Pontimicrobium sp. SW4: one gene and its partner. The protein of the gene in region 2 interacts with the protein of the main gene of each other region in a pairwise test. Links are inferred from orthologs where the notes say so. Each region holds a gene or a part of one and is shown on either strand. Other genes may lie near its edges. The genes, in order: ABGB03_RS06920 and ABGB03_RS04065.

Region 1 (3,082 bases), 590 kb from region 2 along the record:
ATGTATAAAGGTATTACTGCTACAGCTGGTGGTTTTTATGGACCTCAAGGGCGCGTGCTTAGGCTTCCTTTATTCGACAATGAGATGAATTCTAAAATGGATTCATTTAATCATGATGGGGTTAATATTACCAATTTTGAAATGGAAACTTCAGTTATTTATGGTTTATCAAAACTATTAGGACATAAGGCATGTTCTTTAAACGCGATTATTGCTAATAGAGCTAACGGAACTTTTAGTAAAGACCCTAAAAAAGCCGTTGAAGAACTTATAAAATATACCCTAAACAAATTAGTTTCATAAATGAGTGACGATTTTAAAACTGTAAGAATCGGAGGAGTTCCTGAGCATTTCAATTTAGCGTGGTATTTAACTCTTAAAAATAAAGAATACACAAAGGAAGGTATTAATTTACGATGGAAAGATTATTTTGGTGGTACTGGTCAAATGTGTAAAGCATTACGCGATAACGAAATTGATTTGGCGGTTATTTTAACCGAAGGTATTATTAAAGACATCATAGCAGGAAACAAATGCAAAATTGTGCAAGTTTTTGTTAAATCACCTTTGATTTGGGGAATTCATGTAGGGCAAAAATCCTCATATAATAACCTAGAAGATATAAAAGGTAAGAAGGCTGCAATAAGTCGTTATGGATCTGGATCACACTTGATGGCATATATAAATGCTCAAAATAATCATTGGAATTTAGAAACCGATTTGCATTTTGAAGTTGTTAAGAACTTAGACGGCGCGGTAGAAGCTCTCACTAATGAAACAGCAGATTATTTTTTATGGGAAAAATTCACAACAAAACCATTAGTAGACGATAATATTTTTAGGCATATTGATGATTGCCCTTCGCCTTGGCCTTGTTTTGTGATTGCTGTAAGGGAAGAATTCTTAGAAAATCACAAAGAATGCTTAAAAACTATTTTAAGTATTATAAATACTACAACTAGGGAGTTTAAAGACATTCCTTCTATTGACGTTACTATTGCAAATAGATATGATCAAAAATTAGAAGATGTACAGAAATGGTTGAAATTAACTGAGTGGTCACAAAGCAATTTAGACATCGAGACAGTAAACAATGTTCAAGAGCAACTTTTAGCTTTAAACATTATCCCGAAAAAATTACCTTTTAACCAATTGGTAATCAATATTTAACGTTTTTAATCTTAAAAGTAGGAGTTTTTAACGAATACTTGTTATATACGTAGTTATACGTATTGTTTCATGTTATTATTTTATTTACCTTTATTAACATATGTTAACATGGTTTTTGCATTTCATCGAATTTATTTGTATTTTGCCGAAACAATGTTACCCAAATCCCTAGTATATGATTTATAAAATTACATTAATCCTTTTAATTTTAGTAGCAATAAATTTTGTTTTATTGTTTTTTAGTACAAATAAAATTAAGAGATTTTCGAAACCTAAAAAAGCTAAAGTCAGTAGACCACTAGAGCTTAAAAATGCACCAAAAACTATTACCACAAGACAGGTTCCAAGCCGTTTGTCTCCAACAGGTAGTTAGTTTTGCTAAAGTGTTTATTACCAAACCAATACCCTCTATTTGCACTTAATGGAGAAGGATGCCCTGACATTAAAACATGATGCTTTTTAGTGCTAATGAGCTTAACTTTTCGTTTAGCAAAACCACCCCAAAGTAAAAACACAACATCTTCTTTATTTTTTGAAATTGCTGTAATTACAGCGTCAGTGAATTGCTCCCAACCTTTATTTTGATGGCTTCCAGCTTGATGTGCCCTAACTGTTAGTGTAGCATTTAACAATAATACACCTTGATCTGCCCAATGGGTTAAATCTCCACTTTTTGGGTAAGTTTTTTTTAAGTCCTCTTCTAATTCCTTAAAAATATTGATTAATGATGGAGGGTGATTTATACCATCTTGAACTGAAAAGCACAAACCGTTGGCTTGATTTTCACCATGATATGGGTCTTGTCCAATAATAACTACTTTTAAATTATCAAATGTACAATGATCAAAAGCAGCAAAAATTTCTTTGCCTGGAGGAAAACATTGATGTGTTTTATATTCTTTCTTTACAAAATTGACCAGGTCAGCAAAATAAGGCTTAACAAATTCGTCTTGTAAATGAGTTCTCCAACTTTTGTGAATATTAACGTTCATAAAATATTAAAACAACGTAATCTGCCCTTCATCATCAATATCAAGGCCTTTTGATGCTTCACCATTGCTAGATGGTTTTATATTGGAATCACCTTCTTTTATATCATTATCGATAACCTCTTCATCTACGACCTCTATGTCATCTGCAGGAATATCCTCTGGTGCTTCATAAGGTAAAGAATCTAATAAATTAATTTGATTTATCTTATCTTTAGTTAATTGATTTCCAAGTGCATTAATTCCTTTTATTGCAATAAATTCTTCAAGATTTATTTCTAAATTATCTTTTCTGTCCTTACCTCTTTCTTTAGCAAATACTACTTCAGCCATTGGTCTCCAATCGGTAGATACTATCTCTAATTGTGAATTATCATTTTCGGTGATAAAACTTTCAATTTTATTCTCATTTTCTACTAAGAATCGCTTTACATAGTAACGCTCTTTGTCACCATCATAATAGATAACAGAAATTGGCTTCTTAGGAATCCATTTTTCCATCACGATCATATCACTATCAAAACGAGCAGTAATTTCTGGCATAATTGTTTTTACTAATCCTGCTTGCGTGATGACAAGTATTCTATCCTCACCTCTAAATTCACCAACAAGTTCACCTCTGCCATCGACATTTAAACGTTGTATAGTATCGTCAAACCATATTTTTCGTGGTTTTAAGGTGCTAACGCCTTTCTCTTTAAGTTCAATACGTTTTACTGTATATTTTGTAACTAGATTCCCTTTAGAAGCACGTCCTTTAATAATAATATCAGCAAAATCAATATCCCATTTAAGTTTCTTGATACTTCCCGCTTGTCTCAACATCACAGTTACTACTTCAGCTTCACCATTTGGATTTGCAGAAAAATAATGCACTATTGAGTTGCTACTTCCATTTGTTAAATCATACTCTCTATCTCTAG
Region 2 (3,324 bases):
TACACATCCAGATAGAACCGAAAATGCAATAAAGCAAGTACACCAAACTTATCAGATTTTTCACTTACAATAATGAAAAAATGAATTTTAGATCCCTCCTATATATTGTAATAATTGCTTTTACTTTTAGTAATTGTACTTCTAACCCTGAAGATGAGATTGCTTTTATTGAAGGGTATTGGGAAATTAAAGAAGTAAAAAAAGACAACAAACTTATTAAGGCGTATAATGCAAATCTTTCGGTTGACTATTTTGAAATTAATAATGACTTAACAGGTTTTAGAAAAAAAGTTACGCCTACGCTAAATGGCACTTTTATTGTAAATCAAGATGAAGCTCCTTTTACTTTGAAAATTGAAAATGATTCTTTAAACATCTATTACAATCATAATAGTATCATTACTAAAGAAACTATTATTAGAGCCACAAAAGAAGAACTTGTTATCGTTAATTCTCAAGGCTTTCGTTATATTTACAACCCTTACAAAAGCATTAACATTGACGAGTAAAAAACGACATAATGAAAATATGGCTTTAAGTGATGTACTTAAAGAGTTTGTATCTACCAATAAACTTCAAGAAGGTTTAGACAAGGTTGAAATTAAAGATGCTTGGGAAAACCTTATGGGAAATGGTGTTAATAGTTATACAACTTCTGTACAACTAAAAAGAGACACTTTATATGTGCAACTTAGCTCATCTGTGCTACGAGAAGAATTAAGCTATGGGAAAGAAAAAATTATCACCATGCTTAATGAAGCTTTAGGTAAACCTCTTATTAAAACCTTAATTCTAAAATAATTTAATTTCTAAAATATACGTAGTTCTACGTATTGTTTTTCACCAAAGAAACCACTAATTTTATTACATCCCTCTATAATAATTGTGTGAGCAATGCTTATACATAATAATTATAGCTTAAAAGTTTAACAATGAAACCGATTTCCCTAACAATAATCATTGTTTCTAGTACTATACTATTTGGTTTAGACAGGAATAAATTGTATTGTTTTTTTAGATATAACAATTATGACCATTCTTTGTTGGAATTAGGTCAATATCTTTCTAAGGTGTCTGTTTCTTTATCTAATTTATTCCCTTATGAGCAAAAACCTTAAAATTTTTTGTATTAAAAACCTACTTAATTTAGTAGCTCTTTGTTTGTTTTTAACAGGTAATATTTATTCTAACACTTATTTAATTATTATTGGTGGCTGTGGAATGATTGTGTTTTCTTTTATATTATATCATCAATTTTTAAATCCATTAATTGCCATTGTTTTAGGAATATTCTTAATGTTTATCTTGTCACCATGGTACCTTAGTGTTTTTTGGGCAGTAAGTATTTATTTAATATTTCAAATTGTAACATTACTACACAGTTTGTTTACCAAAAAAGATTTTTTTAAAACTACTTTTAATGCCAATTAGTTTGAACTAAATACTTAACCCTACATATTGTAATTATTTGAGTTGTATTAATGCAAATATGACGCATAAAAAAAGCTACAACTTTCGTTGTAGCTTTTAATTTAATTTTATTACTCTCTAAAACATTTCTCTTCCCGAAAAGTGAAACGCACCTTCTATTGCAGCATTGTCATCACTATCACTACCGTGAACAGCATTTTCTCCAATAGATGCGGCATATAGTTTACGTATAGTTCCTTCAGCAGCTTCAGCTGGATTTGTTGCCCCAATTAACGTTCTAAAGTCCTCAACTGCATTCTCTTTTTCTAAAATTGCAGCTACAATTGGTCCTCTAGTCATATACTCAACTAACTCTCCAAAAAATGGACGTTCATTGTGCACTGCATAAAATGCTTCAGCATCTGCCTTAGTCATTTGAGTTAACTTCATTGCTACAATTCTAAATCCTGAAGCTGTTATTTTTTCTAATATTGCGCCAATATTCCCTTTTTCAACTGAATCAGGTTTTAGCATTGTAAATGTTCTATTTGTTGCCATTGTTTTATTTAAATTTCGTGCAAAAATACAGTTTTTATATAAATTACCAAGCTTTAATAAGTTTGTGTTAGTTCTTGCTGTAATACATTATTCTCTCCTCGCATTTGCATAACAACCTTTTTGGTATCAAAATTAATTTTAAGTAGTCCAAAACTTAAATCGGAAACTACTTGTCCCTCTCTATATTGATTTGGTTCACCATCAAAACTAGTATACGAGTGTGTCATTCCGCTTGAAGTAAAATCAATTAAAGGATAATCTAACCCTTCTATGGTAATTTTAGAAAACTCCGAAATATGTCTGTCACCAGACAATACAATAACACCATTTGCTTTAGATGTACTAATTAAGTTTTTAAGCTTATCCACTTCATGAGGCATAGTTCCCCAAGTTTCAAAACCGTGTTCAGCAGATAAAAACTGGATACTACTTACAATTAGGTTAAAATCAGATTTTGAGGAATTTAATTCATTCTCTAGCCATTGCCATTGTATATCGCCTAACATTGTACCTTCTCCATAGACATTTGGTTGATATCGATGCTCAGGATTATCAGATGGTGTTAAAGCACTTCTAAAATAACGTGTATCTAAAACAATAACTTTCACACTTCCTTTATCTGTTTCTATAACTTCTGAATGGTATACCCCTTCACGTTTCCTTCTACTATCTGTCTTCGAAACACCTATAAAATCTAAAAATAATTGCTGACTTTCTGCTTTAGCTACATACTCCAAACCACCATCATTTAATCCATAATCATGATCATCCCAAGTACCTAAAACTTTCATTCCCTTAATTATCTGGTCGTAACCTTCTTGTTGAAGTTGTTGCTGATAATGTTGTGACATTAATTTCATATCATCAGTATCAGAATAAATAACATCGCCTCCCCAAATCCAAGCTATAGGTTTATTTTCTAAAACAGGTTTCCAGAGTTTGTTTTCAAACGATTGCCTATTACAAGATCCAAAAGCGATTATAAAGTCAATTTCTTTAGTTTCTTTTAAATTAATTGATTTCTCCTTATTGCTTTTACATGAAATTACAAGTAAAACTAGCAATACATATTTAAAAATTGTCTTCATGAGTAATTATAAAAAAGGTTAATTTTTTACAAAAGTAGTATATTACATTTAAAGGATTTGTTATTAAATTGTATCTTCGCTTCTTATGACTAAAACAGAGATTTCAAAAATAAAAGCTTTATTAAAATCACCTAAAAAAATAGTGATTGTCCCTCATAAAAATCCTGATGGGGATGCTATGGGTTCAACACTTGGATTATATCATTACTTAAAGCTATATAATCATAATGCTATAGTCATTGCGCCTAATGATTATCCCGATTTCTTA

The links.
Region 1: the proteins of ABGB03_RS04065 (region 2) and ABGB03_RS06920 interact in binary tests that used the Escherichia coli proteins (3 or more experiments, as listed by UniProt). The link is inferred for Pontimicrobium sp. SW4 from one-to-one orthologs.

What each region holds. Positions count from the first base shown.
Region 1 is NZ_CP157199.1:1,457,173-1,460,254, forward strand. The notes cover bases 330-3,070. They hold ABGB03_RS06920 (uracil-DNA glycosylase), read right to left. Parts: upstream 2,163-3,070; coding sequence 1,497-2,162; downstream 330-1,496. Other genes in these bases: ABGB03_RS06915 (substrate-binding domain-containing protein), read left to right, coding at 330-1,170; ABGB03_RS06925 (DNA gyrase/topoisomerase IV subunit A), read right to left, coding at 2,169-3,070. Outside these bases: ABGB03_RS06910 (nucleoside phosphorylase), read left to right, coding at 1-303; more of ABGB03_RS06915, read left to right, coding at 304-329; more of ABGB03_RS06925, read right to left, coding at 3,071-3,082. UniProt on the Escherichia coli protein: Excises uracil residues from the DNA which can arise as a result of misincorporation of dUMP residues by DNA polymerase or due to deamination of cytosine.
Region 2 is NZ_CP157199.1:868,875-872,198, reverse strand. Bases 259-3,241 are described here. They hold ABGB03_RS04065 (nucleoside-diphosphate kinase), read right to left. Parts: upstream 1,969-3,241; coding sequence 1,549-1,968; downstream 259-1,548. Other genes in these bases: ABGB03_RS04055 (bifunctional oligoribonuclease/PAP phosphatase NrnA), read left to right, coding at 3,142-3,241; ABGB03_RS04060 (alkaline phosphatase D family protein), read right to left, coding at 2,022-3,056; ABGB03_RS04070 (hypothetical protein), read left to right, coding at 1,102-1,431; ABGB03_RS04075 (DUF721 domain-containing protein), read left to right, coding at 529-801; ABGB03_RS04080 (lipocalin family protein), read left to right, coding at 259-509. In the rest of the region: DNA replication and repair protein RecF, read left to right, coding at 1-73; more of ABGB03_RS04080, read left to right, coding at 81-258; more of ABGB03_RS04055, read left to right, coding at 3,242-3,324. UniProt on the Escherichia coli protein: Major role in the synthesis of nucleoside triphosphates other than ATP. The ATP gamma phosphate is transferred to the NDP beta phosphate via a ping-pong mechanism, using a phosphorylated active-site intermediate.